2 regions of the Burkholderia sp. AU33423 genome follow, and region 2 is predicted to be linked to the other one. Evidence: predicted binding sites of a transcription regulator. Region 2 holds the regulator's gene; the other holds the start of a gene.
The links. The regulator FNR, encoded in region 2, switches genes on or off when oxygen is low (the NO sensors DNR and NnrR bind a similar motif). The targets are predictions, from matches to a motif close to TTGATNNNNATCAA.
Positions count from the first base shown of each region.

Region 1 (7,850 bases), on a different contig from region 2:
CGGCGGCGTGTCGGTCGGCGACGAGGATCACGTGAAGCCGGCCGTCGAGGCCGAAGGGCGGCTCGCGCTGTGGCAGATCGCGATGAAGCCCGGCAAGCCGCTCGCGTACGGCGCGGTGCGCCGCGGCGACGATCGCCCCGATGCACACTTCATCGGGCTGCCCGGCAACCCGGTGTCGAGCTTCGTCACGTTTCTGCTGTTCGTGCGGCCGTTCCTGCTGCGCCTGTCCGGCGTGCGCGACGTCGCGCCGCGCGCGCTGTCGCTGCGTGCCGACTTTTCGCAACACAAGGGCGACCGGCGCAACGAATTCCTGCGTGCGCGGGTCAACGCGGCCGGCGGCCTCGACCTGTTCCCGAACCAGAGCTCGGCGGTGCTGACGTCGACGGTGTGGGGCGACGGCCTCATCGACAATCCGCCGCAGCACGCGATCAGCGCCGGCGAGACCGTGCGTTTCATTCCGTTTTCCGAACTGCTGTCGTAACGCGACGGCTTCCCGAACCATGAAGATTCAACTGAAATTTTTTGCCAGCGTGCGCGAGGCACTGGGCGTCGCCGACGAGCAGGCCGACGTGCCGGACGGCGTCACGACCGTGGGCGACGTGCGCGCGTGGCTGCGCGTGCGCGGCGGTGCGTGGGCCGAGACACTCGCGGAAGGGCGCGCACTGCGCATGGCGTGCAATCACGAGATGACCGATCCCGACACGCGGCTGACCGAAGGCTGCGAAGTCGCGTTCTTTCCGCCGGTCACGGGCGGTTGAGGCACCGGCAATGGCAACGGTACGAATCCAGACCGACGACTTCGACCTGAACGCCGAGGTCGCGGCATTGCGTGCGCGCAACCCGAAGATCGGTGCGGTCGCGTGCTTCGTCGGCACGGTGCGCGACCTGAACGAAGGCGATTCGGTGGCCGCGATGGAACTCGAGCACTATCCGGGGATGACCGAGAAGGCGCTCGAGAAGATTGCCGCCGAGGCCGGCCGGCGCTGGCCGGGCATCGACGTCGCGATCGTGCATCGCGTCGGCAAGCTCCTGCCGCTCGACCAGATCGTGATGGTCGCCACGGTGGCGTCGCACCGCGGCGATGCGTTCGCGTCGTGCGAGTTCGTGATGGACTACCTGAAGACCGAAGCGCCGTTCTGGAAGAAGGAAACCACGCCGGATGGCGAGCGCTGGGTCGATGCGCGCAGCACCGACGATGCCGCGCTCGCGCGCTGGGGCATCGAATCGGGCAATACGCGGCGCTGAGCGTGGCGCCAGGGTAGTGCGGCGCGATGCCGCATGCGTGCAAGCGTCGCGCGCGCCGGCTGCCCGTTACGCGTCCGGATCGCCGCTGCGCCCGATAATCTTCGTCGGAAACGGCTCACCGCGGGCACGCGACGGCAACGCGTGCGGATCGTCACCTGCATCACGACGGCGTGGCGCGATCGCGTCGAGCAGCGCCTGCTGCTCGGGCGGAATCTGGTAGTCCCAGCCGAACCGGCTCAACTGGAGGCTCTGCGCGATGCGCAGTGCCGGCTCCATGAAGCGGATCGCCGCGGGCGGCGCGTAGCGCGTCTCCACGGTCTTCAGGAACAGCGACAGCCAGCGGCTGAAATGGGCGGGCTCGATCCCGTCGAGCGGCTGGTGCGCCTGCTGCACGTTGCCGCGATAGCCCTTGGTGCCGAGCACGAGGCTCGACCAGAACGTGACCATCTTCGGCAGGTGGTCGTCCCAGCGGCCGGCCAGCTTTGCGTCGAACACGGGCCCGAGCAGCGGATCGGCGCGCACGCGGTCGTAGAACGCGTAGACGAGATCGCGGATGTTCTCTTCGGTCGGCTCGGTGTCGCGAGGGCGGGCCGGTGCGGTATCGGGTGAGGCGGGCAGGACGGTCATGGCAAAAGGGCCGGCAGAAATAGGCAACGACAGGGGCGGCGCGGGCATCGAGTAGGACGCCGGCCGAATTTTGACGCAAAATAGCGTCCAACACCCCTGAAAAACGTGTAAGTGTCACGCATCTTATTGCGCGCGCGCCATCCCGGCAACCCGGAGCCGCGGAGCAGGGCCGTCAACCGGCCTCGTGCGCATCCCGATCGGCCCGGCTCACGTAATCGGGGCACGATCGATCTTTTCCGTATTCGCCCATGAGACTCACCGACTACACCGACTATTCGCTGCGCGTGATGCTGTACCTTGCCGTGCGCGGCGAGGGGCTCGCTACGATCCAGGAGATCTCGGACGCCTACGGCATCTCGAAGAACCATCTGATGAAAGTCGTGCAGCAGCTCGGCGAGCTGGGGTGGGTCGATACCGTCCGCGGTCGCAATGGCGGGCTGCGGCTGTTCCCCGAATCGCTGCAACTGACCGTCGGCCAGGTCGTGCGTGCGACCGAGAGCGATTTCGCGCTGGTCGGCTGCTTCTCGGCCGAGGGCGAGTCGCGCGGCTGCGTGATCGAGCCGCAGTGCCGGTTGAAGGGCGTGCTGGCGGCCGCGCGCGATGCATTCTTCGCCGAACTCGACCGTCACACGCTCGGCGAACTGGTCGAACCCGCTTCGCCGCTCGCCGCGTTGCTCGGTATCCACCCGGTCGTGCGCCTGCAGGCCGAGCCTTCGCCGGAAGGCGCACCTGCGTCCGTCGAGCCGCCGTCGACGGCCGGCTGAAACGCGCTCACCGCGCGTCTCGATCCGGTCGTGGCCCGTCCCGGGGCCGCTTCAAGGATATCCATCGATTTTTGCGCTGAATCAACCCGAATTTCGCTTGAAAGCCGCATGACCATCCTCATCTTGGTGTTAATCGAAAATTGGAGGTCTCGACTAAATGAGAATCGACAAGCTCACCACCAAGTTCCAGGAAGCACTCGCGGACGCGCAAAGCCTCGCGGCAGGCCGCGACAATCAATACATCGAACCCGTTCACGTTCTCGCGGCGCTGGTCGCGCAGCAGGACGGTTCCGCCCGCTCGCTGATGTCGCGCGCGGGCGTTCACATTCAGGCGCTGCAAGGTGCGCTGAACGAGGCCATTTCGCGCCTGCCGCAAGTGACGGGCACGGGCGGCGACATCCAGATCGGCCGTGAACTGGCCGGGCTGCTGAACCAGGCCGACAAGGAAGCGCAGAAGCTCAACGACACGTTCATCGCGAGCGAGATGTTCCTGCTCGCCGTGTCCGACGACAAGGGCGACGCCGGCAAGCTCGCCCGCCAGCACGGCCTCACGCGCAAGGCGCTCGAAGCCGCGATCGCCGCGGTCCGCGGCGGCTCGCAGGTGCACAGCCAGGACGCGGAAAGCCAGCGCGAGGCGCTGAAGAAATACACGGTCGACCTGACCGAGCGCGCCCGTGCGGGCAAGCTCGATCCGGTGATCGGCCGCGACGACGAAATCCGCCGTTCGATCCAGATCCTGCAGCGCCGCACCAAGAACAACCCGGTGCTGATCGGCGAGCCGGGCGTCGGCAAGACGGCGATTGTCGAAGGGCTCGCGCAGCGGATCGTCAACGGCGAAGTGCCCGAGACGCTGAAGGGCAAGCGCGTGCTGTCGCTCGACATGGCCGCACTGCTCGCCGGCGCGAAGTATCGCGGCGAATTCGAGGAGCGCCTGAAGGCGGTGCTCAACGACATCGCGAAGGACGAAGGCCAGACGATCGTCTTCATCGACGAAATCCACACGATGGTCGGCGCGGGCAAGGCCGAAGGCGCGATGGATGCGGGCAACATGCTGAAGCCGGCGCTGTCGCGCGGCGAGCTGCACTGCATCGGCGCGACCACGCTCGACGAATACCGCAAGTACATCGAGAAGGATGCCGCGCTCGAGCGCCGCTTCCAGAAGGTGCTCGTCGACGAGCCGAGCGTCGAGGCGACGATCGCGATCCTGCGCGGGCTGCAGGAGAAATACGAACTGCATCACGGTGTGGACATCACCGACCCGGCGATCGTCGCCGCGGCCGAGCTGTCGCACCGCTACATCACGGATCGCTTCCTGCCCGACAAGGCCATCGACCTGATCGACGAAGCCGCTTCGAAGATCAAGATGGAAATCGATTCGAAGCCCGAAGAGATGGACAAGCTCGACCGTCGCCTGATCCAGCTGAAGATCGAGCGCGAAGCCGTGAAGAAGGAGCAGGACGAAGCGTCGCAGAAGCGCCTGCAGCTGATCGAGGAAGAGATCGAGCGTCTCGGCCGCGAATATGCGGACCTCGAGGAAATCTGGACCGCCGAGAAGGCCGCGGTGCAGGGCAGCGCGCAGCTCAAGGAAGAGATCGAGAAGGTGCGGGCGGACATCGCGCGCCTGCAGCGTGAAGGCAAGCTGGAGAAGGTCGCCGAGCTGCAGTACGGCAAGCTGCCGCAGCTCGAGGCGCAGCTGAAGCAGGTCACGCAGGCCGAAGAGCAGGAGCAGCACAACCCGACGCGGCCGCGCCTGCTGCGCACGCAGGTCGGCGCCGAGGAAATCGCGGAAGTCGTGTCGCGTTCGACCGGGATCCCGGTGTCGCGGATGATGCAGGGCGAACGCGAGAAGCTGCTGCACATCGAGGAAAAGCTGCACGAGCGCGTGGTCGGCCAGGACGAGGCGATCAGCGCGGTGGCCGATGCGATCCGTCGTTCGCGCGCCGGTCTCGCCGATCCGAACCGTCCGTACGGCTCGTTCCTGTTCCTCGGCCCGACGGGTGTCGGCAAGACCGAGCTGTGCAAGGCGCTGGCGTCGTTCCTGTTCGACTCGGAAGAGCACCTGATCCGCATCGACATGAGCGAGTTCATGGAGAAGCACAGCGTCGCGCGGCTGATCGGCGCGCCGCCGGGCTATGTCGGCTACGAGGAAGGCGGCTACCTGACGGAAGCCGTGCGCCGCAAGCCGTACAGCGTGATCCTGCTCGACGAGATCGAGAAGGCGCATCCGGACGTGTTCAACGTGCTGCTGCAGGTGCTCGACGACGGCCGCATGACGGACGGGCAGGGGCGCACGGTCGACTTCAAGAACACGGTGATCGTGATGACGTCGAACCTCGGCTCGCAGGTCATCCAGGCGATGACGGGTGCGCCGCAGGAAGAGATCAAGGACGCCGTATGGCTCGAGGTGAAGCAGCATTTCCGCCCCGAGTTCCTGAACCGGATCGACGACGTCGTCGTGTTCCATGCGCTCGACCGCAGCAACATCGAGTCGATCGCGAAGATCCAGCTCGCACGCCTGCACGACCGGCTCGCGAAGCTCGACATGGCGCTCGACGTGTCGCCGGCGGCGCTCGAACAGATCGCGAAGGTCGGTTACGACCCGGTGTTCGGTGCGCGGCCGCTGAAGCGCGCGATCCAGCAGGAGATCGAGAACCCGGTCGCGAAGCTGATCCTCGCGGGCCGCTTCGGTCCGAAGGACGTGATCCCGGTCGACGTCAACGACGGCCAGTTCGTGTTCGACCGCGTCGTTCACTGATCGCAGGCCTTCGGCCGCCGCCCGGTTCGCGCCGGGCGCGCAAAAACAAACACCCCGCCTCGGCGGGGTGTTTGCTTATGGAGCGTCGCAACGACGCAGCGCGTCAGCCCTGCTTGTTGCCGCCGAACATGCCGGCGATCTGCGACAGCGAGCCGAGCACGTTCGACGGGTCGACCTGTGCCTGGCCATCGGCCGGCACCGCGCCGTCCGGCGTCGCGTGGTTGACGACGTGCGGCAGCACTTGCGCGAGGACGGTCGAGGCCATTGACGGATCGACACCGAACTTGCTCGCGAGCGCACCGATCGCGTCCGAGCCGAGCACGTTCTGCAGGGTGTCCGGCGAGATCGGCTGGTTCTGGCCGGTGCCGACCCACGAGCCGATGATGTCGCCGGCGCCGCCGGCCTTGAACTTCTCGATCAGGCCATTCAGGCCGCCCGGCTGGTTGTTGATGAATTCGAGCGCGGTCGTGATCAGCGCGCTTTGCGAGTTGCCGCCGGCCTGGCCGCCGAGCAGACCGCCAACGATGTCGAGGAGACCCATGGTTCTTTACCTTTACCGATAAGGGCGCCACGCCGTGGGCGCCCGTTGAACGAATGCCGCGCGCACGCCGTCGCGCGCGCGGCGCACATCAGGCGCCCGACGCCGCGGCGGCGGAGGCTGCCTTGTCCTTCTTGCTTTTCTTCTTCGAACCCTTCGTCGCTTTTGCCGACGACGCTGCGGCCGGTGCGCTCGCACCCGCATCGGCGGATGCCGCCGCTGCTGCGGCCGCTTTTTCCTTCTTCGTCATGCGCTTGGCCTTGGCCGGCTTCGCGGCCGCATCCGGTGCGCTTGCCGCCGGTGCCGGTGCGGTGGCCGTCGTGCCGGCCGTCGCGGTCGTGGACGTCGACGTCGACGCCGTGCCGGTCGACGTCGTGGCCGGCGTGGTGGCCGATGTCGTTGCGGCCGGCTTCGACAGCTTCACGCCCTTCGGCGGCGTCGACGCGCCGCCGATCGTCAGGCCGTTTTCCTCGAGATGCCCGACCGACTTCGTGCCGAGGCCCTTGACGCGGTTCGCGAGATCGTCCGCGTCCTTGAACGGGCCGTTCTTGGTGCGTTCGTCGATGATCGCCTTCGACTTCACGGGCCCGAGACCCTTCACGGATTCGAGCGCGGCCTGGTCAGCCGTGTTGACTTCGACGGCCGCGGCAAGGCCTGCGGCGAGCGACAGCGATAGCGCGACGAACAGCATCAGCAGCTTTTTCAGCATGGAAGGCTCCCTGGTTCTGACGGATGAATGGCTGTTGCAACGGACGGCGGGGTGACGCCCGGCCGGGCGTCGCCGTTAAGCATAGGACAAATGCGTGCCCTTTTTAAGACAGGCTGAACGAATCTTGCTGAAGGCTTGCGGCGCTGTAAAGACCAAACCTGCGCCGGGCGGCGGTTTTGACCATTCTTTACGGTGTCGCCGGGGTGTCGCCGTGGGTGTCACTGACAATCGTTGCACTGGCTGTTCGACAGGGCTTGACTTAGAGTGAACTCTAACTCCTAACCTTGTTCCTGCCATGTCGAAATCCGTATCCCAATCTTCCTCCACCGGCCCGCTGACGATCGGCCAGGTCGCCGAAATGACCGGCCTGTCGACGCATACGCTGCGGTACTACGAGCAGGCCGGCCTGCTGCGCGCGATTTCGCGCACGGCGGCCGGGCACCGGCTCTATGCACCGGCCGACCTTGACTGGCTGGCCTTCGTGATGCGCCTGAAGGCGACCGGCATGCCGATCGCGCAGATGCAGGCGTTCGCGGCGCTGCGCGCGCAAGGCGAACCGACCTTCGGCGCGCGGCGCAGCCTGCTGGTCGCGCATCGCGACGCGGTGCGCGCGCATATCGCGGAGCTGCAGGCGAGCCTCGACGTGATCAGCGACAAGATCGCGTATTACGAGGCTCAGGAGCGGGATACGGCGCGACGGGCGAAACCTTCTCACTCTCTATCGGAACAGGACGGACACAATGGAACGACTCGTTGAAGATCGCTACACGCGCGGCTGGAACAAACTGAAGGAAATCGACGGCGAAGCGGGCGAGCGTGTGATCGCGGCGCTCGCGCCGATCGCGCCGGACTTCGGGCGGCTCCTGGTCGAATTCGGTTTCGGCGACATCTACAGCCGGCCGCAGCTCGACCTGAAAGCGCGCGAGATCGCGACGATCGCGGCGCTGGCCGCGCTCGGCAACGCGCAGCCGCAACTCAAAGTGCATATCGAGGCCGCGCTGAACGTCGGCTGCACGCGCGACGAGATCGTCGAGGTGTTCATGCAGATGGCCGTATACGCGGGTTTTCCGGCCGCGCTCAACGCGCTGTTCGCCGCGCACGAGGTGTTTATGCGGCGCGATGAAATCGAAGCGGCCAGCAAGTCGGGTGACACCGCGAACGCGCGTGAAGCGGCGGCGCATGCGTCATGAGTGGTAGACGCGCCGGCGGCGT
Region 1 covers NZ_NKFH01000004.1:1,633,621-1,641,470, reverse strand. Annotated here, with positions in the region: gene CFB50_RS10310 (molybdopterin molybdotransferase MoeA) at 1-481, shown strand, start outside; gene moaD (molybdopterin converting factor subunit 1) at 501-758, shown strand; gene CFB50_RS10300 (molybdenum cofactor biosynthesis protein MoaE) at 769-1,245, shown strand; gene CFB50_RS10295 (group III truncated hemoglobin) at 1,312-1,872, opposite strand; gene CFB50_RS10290 (Rrf2 family transcriptional regulator) at 2,121-2,636, shown strand; gene clpB (ATP-dependent chaperone ClpB) at 2,794-5,391, shown strand; gene CFB50_RS10280 (YidB family protein) at 5,495-5,932, opposite strand; gene CFB50_RS10275 (ComEA family DNA-binding protein) at 6,021-6,638, opposite strand; gene CFB50_RS10270 (MerR family transcriptional regulator) at 6,934-7,395, shown strand; gene CFB50_RS10265 (carboxymuconolactone decarboxylase family protein) at 7,379-7,828, shown strand.
Region 1: the regulator FNR is predicted to act here: its motif matches at 2,708-2,721, upstream of clpB (ATP-dependent chaperone ClpB).

Region 2 (7,850 bases):
GCAACGCCCAGCGGCTGACTGCCGCGCCGCTCGCGGCCGGTGCGCCGGCGGGTTCGGCCTGCGCGTGCCGCACGCCGCCGGGCGGCACTTCGCGCACCCAGCGCCAGATGCAGAACGCGATCAGGAAGCCCGGAATGCACGACACGTAGAACGCCTCGCGCCAGCCGTACCTGGTCGCGATGCCGATGACCACCGGCGGGCCGATCATCGCGCCGAGCAGGCCGGCGGCGGAGCCTTGCAGCAGGCCCATGTTCAGCCCGCGGCGGCTCGGCGTCGAGCTTTCGACCATCAGCGATTGCGACAGCGGCAGCACGGGGCCTTCGGCGATGCCCATCAGCGCGCGGAACGCGATCAGGCTCGCGAAGCCGCCGACGAGCCCTGACAGCGCCGAGCACACGGAAAAGCCGAGCACGGCCGCGATCAGCAGCGGCTTGCGCGTGCCGCGTGCATCGGACCACGCGCCCGTCGCGGCGCCGGACAATGCCCACGTGAGCGCGAGCGCGGACGACACCATGCCGAGCTGCGTGTTCGTCAGGTGCAGCTCAGCCGACATGAACGGGAACAGGAACGACAGCGCGAGGCGGTCGAAGAACACGAAGCCGAACGTCATGAACAGGATCAGCAGCAGCCTGTTCTCGTACGTCCACGCGGATCGGGAGGAGGAAGGGGATGTCATGGTGAGCCTCGCCGCGCGTCAGCGGAACAGCTTCTCGATCGCTTGCGCGCCGAGGCCGACCTTCTCGTAATGCGCCTTGCACATCGCGATGTACGAATGCACGTCGAAGTAGCCGTCGGGATTGCCTGCTTCGTCGAGCCAGATCAGCGGCCCCTTGACGATGAAGAACGCGCGCATCGGCTCCGGGTGATCGAACGCGACGAGCGTGTGGCCTTCGCCCGGTGTTTCGTACACGAAATCGCCGCGCGTCGCGGTCCATTCGTGCTCCAGATAACCCCACTTGCCCGACAGCGTGTAAGCAAACACCTCGTGCGGGTGATAGTGCCGGTTCACGAGCCCTGCTTCCTTGGCCATCAGGATGTCGCACCATTTGTTCTGCGACGGCGAGATCCACAGCGGCCGCGACGAAACCGTTTCGGTGAACGGAACGTAATAGCGCTCGTCGTCGGTGGCCGCGTTCGCGATGTACGCTTCGGGCAGTGCATCGGGCTTGAACGGATTGGCAATCGGCGGAATGTTTTGCCAGAATTCGGCTACGGCTTTGTCGACCACGGTTTGTCTCCTGGTATAGGGGGTGTCGTGGGCTCGACTTTAGCCAGCCGGTGCGCGCCGCTCTTGACTGGGCTGGACGCATTGCTTGATCGCGCCGGACATTGCATCGCAACAAATTCCGGACGAACCATCCCCCAATCCGTGCTGCTCCGCACGACAGGCGCCAGCAGGAGGCGACGTGACGAATACGACCGTTTTTTCCCGCACGCGAGGCTCGACGGCCGACGTGCCGGCGCGCGACAGGATGGCGTACTGGGATGCGTTCAATGCGGCGACGCTGGTCGGGCTGCGCTGCTCGTCGCTGTCGCCGGCCGGGCTTGAGGTCGAGAAGACCGATATCGCACTGCCGGGCCTCGGCATCGCGGACATCAGCGGCCAGGATCACGTGATCGAGCGCAGCCCCGCGCTGGTGCGCCAGTTGCCGAAGGAGTCGTTGTTCGCGTGCCAGATCCTGAGCGGGCGTGCGTATTTCATCCAGCGGGATCGTTGCCTGCTCGCGGACGCCGGCGATGTCGTCGTCTACGACACGCGCGTCCCTTATCTGTTCGGATTCCTGACGCCGATGCGGCAGCTGCTGATCGATATTCCGATCACGACGTTCGACGACCGGCTCGATGCGGAACTGGCGGCGCTGCCGCTGCGGATCGCGCCGAAACCCGGCGCGGGCGCGATGCTCGGCACGACCTTGCGCGCGAGCGTCGTGCGCTTCATGAAGGATCCGGTCGAGCGTGACGCTGCGCGGTTCGCCGAACACACGCGCACGCTAATCGCCGAACTCATCGATGCGGAGGTGAACGGTGCAGGCGCGTCGCGTGCGTCGCTGTCGTATCTGCTGACCGCGAAGCAGTACGTCGCGACGCATCTCGGCGACCCGGAGCTCGGGCCCCAGGCCGTCGCCGACGCGGTCGGGCTGTCGCTGCGGCATCTGAGCCGGCTCTTTGCGGCCGAAGGCGAGTCGATCACGCAGCACATCTGGTCGGAGCGGCTGTCGCATGCGCATCGCGAGCTGACCGATGCGCGGCTGCGCAAGACGAGCGTCGGCGAAATCGCGTTTCGCTGGGGCTTTTCGAGCCAGGCGCACTTCAGCCGTGCGATTCGAGATCGCTATGGCGCGTCGCCGATGGCGCTGCGCGACGCGGCGCGGGCGGACAGGGGCTGATTCCGGCAGTTGATGTGGCGGCGCGTGTCTCACGCGCCGTTTTTTATTGTCGTGAACGAAAGCGCCTGCGTGCGGCGTTGCGTTATTCCGTCAGCATGAACTCCGCACAGCGCTCCGCGATCATGATCGTCGGCGCGTTCGTGTTGCCGGACACAATGCGCGGCATCACCGATGCATCGCAGATCCGCAATCCGTCGACACCTTGCACCGCGAGTCGCGGCGTGACGACCGCCTGCTCGTCGTTGCCCATGCGGCAGGTGCCGGCCGGGTGATAGACGGTTTTCGCGCGGTGCCGCACGTAGTCGGCGAGTGCCGTATCGGTCAACGTCTCGGCTTCGCGTACGATGCGCGCGAGCGACGGCGCGCGGATGATCTGCCGCGCGAGCGCGACGCCGCGCACGAGGCCGTCGACATCGGCCGGGTCGGACAGCGCGCCGCTGTCGAACAGCATCGGCGCGGCCGGATCGTTGCCGCGCAGTCGCACCGAGCCGCGCGAGCGCGGCCTGAGCAGGCACGGGTTGATCGACAGGCCATGGCCGGGCAGCGGTTCGCGATCGACGTCGCCGACGAGCGTCGGCAGCACGTGGAACTGAATGTCCGGGCGGCCGCTGCCGGTGGTGTCGACGAACGCGCCGGATTCGACGACGACGTGCGATCCGATCGACCGGCCTGCTACCAGCGACTTCAGCCCGCGCTGGCTTCGTCGATCCGGCGAATGTCATCCTGATCGAGCTGAACCCGGATCGCTTCGCCGAGCGATGCCAGCTGCGCCAGCGACGTCGCGCTCGCGATCGGTGCGGTGATCGTCGGCCGCGCGATCTGCCACGCGAGTGCGATCGCGGCCGGCTGCGTGCCGTGCTTCTCGGCCACCGCATCGAGCGTGGCGAGAATGCGCAGCCCGCGTTCATTGAGATACCCGGCGACGCGATCGCCGCGCACACTCTTCTTCAGGTCGGCCTCGCTGCGGTACTTGCCCGACAGGAAGCCGCTCGCGAGCGCGTAGTAGTTGACGACACCGAGCTTCAGGTCGCGCACGACCGGTTCGAGATCGCGCTCGTAGTCGGCGCGGTCGAGCAGGTTGTATTCGGGCTGGATGACCTGGTACGCGGGCAGGCCGTCGCGCTGGCTGATGTCGGCGGCTTCGCGCAGGCGTGCGCCGCTGTAGTTCGATGCGCCGATGATGCGCACCTTGCCCGCGTCGATCAGCGTTTGATAGGCGCCGAGCGTTTCTTCGAGCGGGGCCGTATCGGCGAGGTCGCGATGCGAGAAATACAGGTCGATGTAGTCGGTCTGGAGGCGGCGCAGCGAATCGTCGGCGGCTTTCAGGATGTTGTCGCGGGTCAGCCCCGCGCGCGCGCCCAGCAGCCCGACCTTGGTCGCGATCACGACCCGCTCGCGTTTGCCGGTACGCTTGAGCCATTTGCCGATGATCGTTTCGGATTCACCGCCGCTGTTGCCGGGAACCCAGGCCGAATAGACGTCGGCCGTGTCGATGAAGTTGATGCCGGTGTCGGCGAGCGCGTCGAGCAGCGCAAACGACGTGTTCTCGTCGACGGTCCAGCCGAAGACGTTGCCGCCGAACGCTAGCGGCGAAACCTGGATGTTCGACGTGCCGAGGGTGCGTAGTGCCATGTTCTGCTCCGATATCTGCGGGGTGACGGAATGGAACTTCGGGATGGGCCGCAACGATCACGGCGAGACGACGGGGTACGCGGTGCGGTCACGCCGTTGTCGCGGGACGCCGGACATTCTCGCCGATCGCTCCGATTCGTGCAGGCGGCGCGCCGTCGCGATGGCAGGCGATTTGACGCAGTTGACGGACACCCCGTCCGTTGCGTGAGCGCTTCGCGTGGCTGCGTTCGATCAGGAACCGATTTTTGTTGCGGCTGGCGTGGCGGGGCGCGGAACCGCGCGTGGGCGGGAGCGGGTGGAAGGGCGGGAAGGGATGCTCCAGCGTGGCGCCGGAGCGGGCGGGACGACGGGCGGCGAGCGGCCGCCCGTGCGACGGTGAACCGGTCAGCGCAACTGCACCGCCGCGAGAAACAGCACCATGCTGCCGATCGCGCCATCCAGCACGCGCCACGCCATGGCCTTGCGGAACCACGGTGCCAGCAGTCGCGCACCGTAGCCGAGCCCGAGGAACCACACGACGCTGACCGACATCGCGCCGATCGCGAACGCGAGCCGCGCGCCTTCCGGCTCGCGTGCGCCGGCCGTGCCGATCAGCAGGAACGTGTCGAGATACACGTGCGGGTTGAGCCACGTGAACGCGAGCGTCATCAGCACGATCGCGAGGCCGCTCTGCGGCGGCGGCGCGACCGCGTCGCCGCGCACGTCGAGCGTTTCGTGGCCCGGCTTGAACGCGCGGCGCAGCGCGTTGATGCCGAACCACGCGAGATACGCGAGGCCGAGGTACAGCACCGCGTGGACGAAGGTCGGATAGCGTTCGACGAGCACCGATGCGCCGCCCACGCCCGCGCCGATCAGGATCATGTCGGACAGTGCGCACAGCAGCACGATCTTGCCGACGTGTGAGCGCATGATGCCCTGCCGCAGCACGAATGCGTTCTGCGCGCCGATGGTGACGATGAGCGATCCGCAGAGTACGGCGCCGTGGGAAAAAGCGAGCCAGTTCATGGTGGGTGACAACAGTGGAAGCAGTGGACGGATGAATCGGGTAGCGCTAGTCTGCGGTCAGCTTGAAAATAAGAGAAGCTAAATCACCTAATGCGGATTAAGGAAATCTAATGCTCGACTACGCGTTGCTCGATGCCCTCGCGGCCGTGATCCGGCACGGCTCGTTCGAGCGGGCGGCCAAGGAACTGAACGTCACGGCGTCGGCCGTGTCGCAGCGCGTGAAACTGCTGGAGGAGCGGGTCGGCAGCGTGCTCGTCAAGCGCGGGCAGCCATGCGTTGCGACGACGTCGGGGGCGCTGCTGTGCCGGCACACCGAGCGCGTGCAACTGCTCGAGGCCGAACTGGGGGGCCGGATGCCGGCGTTGCCGGGCCAGATCGCGAGCGCGTGGCCGACGTTGCGCGTGGCCGTCAACGACGACAGCGTCGCGACGTGGTTCATCGACGCGGTCGGGCCGTTCTGCACGGAGCGCGAGACGTTGCTCGACCTCGTGATCGACGACCAGGATTACACCGCGTCGCGCATTCGCGACGGCAGCGTGCAGGGCGCGGTGACCGCGCAGGCGGAGCCGATCCAGGGGTGCCGGTCGGAGCGGCTCGGGCGCATCCGCTATCGCGCGGTGTGCTCGCCGGCTTTTTACGAACGCTACTTCGACGCGGGCATTACGCGCGATGCGCTGCGCCGCGCACCGTGCGTGATGTTCAATCCGAAGGACGGGCTGCAGGCGCGTTTCATCCGGCGCGTGACGCGTGCGGATCTCGATCCGCCGCAGCACTGGATACCGCACGTCGCGGGCTACCTGCGTGCGTGCGAAACGGGCTTGGGATGGGGGATGTGTCCGGACCGGATGGTCGACCGCCAGCTGGTGGCGGGTGAACTGGTCGACATGTCGCGCGGGCGAACGATCGACATCGACCTTTACTGGCAGAGCTGGCGTTTGTCGATCGGCTGGCTCGACGATTTCAGCGCGGCGCTGAAGGCGCGCGCCGCGCTGTTTCTCGATTGACTGATCGCGTGACGCAGGCGGCGCGCGAGAGGGGCGCGCCGTGCGGCATCACATCAGACGTGATGCAAACCGTCGAAATCGACGATCTGGACGTGGCGGCCCTGCATTTCGATCAGGCCGCGCTTCTGGAATTTCGACAGCGTGCGGCTGACCGTTTCGAGCGTCATGCCGAGGTAGCTGCCGATGTCTTCGCGCGTCATCCGCAGGTTGAATTCCGACGGCGAGTAACCGCGCTTCAGGTAGCGCGACGAGACGTCGAGCAGGAATGCGGCGACACGTTCTTCGGCATTCAGCGAACCGAGCAGCATCGTTTGCGACGTTTCGCGCACGATCTGTTCGCTCATCAGCTTGTGCATGCGCAGCTGCATCGAACCGGCTTCGGAGCAGAGCGTCTTGAGCGCGCTGTATGGAATCACGCAGACCGAGCTGTCTTCCAGCGCGACCGCGGTGCGCGGATGCGTGTCGTCGCAGATGCCGTCGAGGCCGAGCGCTTCGCCGGCGAGATGCAGGCCGGTGACCTGCTCGCGGCCGTCGTGGCGCGTCGCGATGGTTTTCAATGAACCCGAGCGCACGGCGTACAGGTTGTCGAATGCGTCGCCTTCGCGGAACAGCGCTTCGCCGCGCTTGACGGGGCGCGCCGCGCAGATGACCGACTCGAGGCGACTGAGCGCCTCGGGCGCCAGGCCCTGCGGCATGCACAGGTGCCGCATTGCGCACGACGAGCAGTGCGCGGCCTGGCGAGGAGCCCAGCTACCGGCATGAGGCGTGGCGGCGGGACGTGTGGCGACGGGCGTCAGCATGATCGTTTACTCCGGCGTTGAATCGACGGAATCATTGTCCCACCGCAACTTGGCGCTGTCGGGTGACAAAACGTCGCGACGCGCGCGCATGCCGAACGCTGCTCACGCGGCCGGTTCGTCGACGTTGGCGGCCGCCGGAATCAGCAGCACGGGCAGCGTCGCGTGGCGCACGCATTGCTCGGCGATGCTGCCGAGCACGAGACGGCGGAACCCGCGGCGGCCGTGCGTGCCGAGCACGATGAGATCGGCACCGAACGCTTTCGCGCCGTCGAGGATCAGTGACGACACGTCGTTGAGCGACGTCGCTTCGCCCAGCTTCGTCTCGCCTTTCACGCCCGCTGCCTGCATCAGCGCGGTGAAATCCTTCGCGAGTGCGTTGCCCTGCGCGACGAGCTGATCGCGCAGCACGGATGGATCGTAGCCGGGCACGTTGTAGTAGATCGCGGCGTTCTCGACGACGTAGAACGGTTGCAGCTCGGCACCGTGCGATTTCGCGAGCGCCAGTGCGGCATCGAACGCATGGCGGGACGTGTCGCTGCCGTCGACGGCAACCAGAATACGCTTGTACATAGTGTCTCCGAGTGGCGGGTTGAAACGAAGTCGGCCGGATGGCCGATCGGGCTGGGCAATGCGCAGGCTGCGAGGCAGAGTAAACCAATGACCGGGACTTTGCAGTGAGGTGCCGGTCGTGCCGCGCGGCGGCGCCGCTTCCGTTTCCGCGGCGCACTGCCATGCATCTGGCGCATGCTGCGACGCGCGACGCGCGACGCGTGTCGTGCGACGTGGTGGTCGCTGTCGTCTGCATCGTCGACGGGAAGGCATGCGCGCGCATCGGCGTCGCGCGTGGCGCACGCACACGCGCACGCCGATCGCATCGACACGGCACGACGGTCACGCGGATGCATTGCCCGCATCGCCATTCAATCGCAACCGCGGCGTTTCGACATGACCTCGATCAACGCATGTGCGTCAGCGCAATTCACGGCGTGCATGGCACTGCCGGTGCCGCTGCGTGGAATCGT
Region 2 covers NZ_NKFH01000006.1:76,590-84,439, forward strand. Annotated here, with positions in the region: gene CFB50_RS18135 (MFS transporter) at 1-676, opposite strand, end outside; gene CFB50_RS18140 (2,4'-dihydroxyacetophenone dioxygenase family protein) at 695-1,228, opposite strand; gene CFB50_RS18145 (helix-turn-helix domain-containing protein) at 1,407-2,387, shown strand; partial or broken gene CFB50_RS18150 (GMC family oxidoreductase) at 2,470-3,033, opposite strand; gene CFB50_RS18155 (aldo/keto reductase) at 3,072-4,019, opposite strand; gene CFB50_RS18165 (LysE/ArgO family amino acid transporter) at 4,404-5,024, opposite strand; gene CFB50_RS18170 (LysR family transcriptional regulator ArgP) at 5,135-6,028, shown strand; gene fnr (fumarate/nitrate reduction transcriptional regulator Fnr) at 6,082-6,828, opposite strand; gene CFB50_RS18180 (universal stress protein) at 6,931-7,398, opposite strand.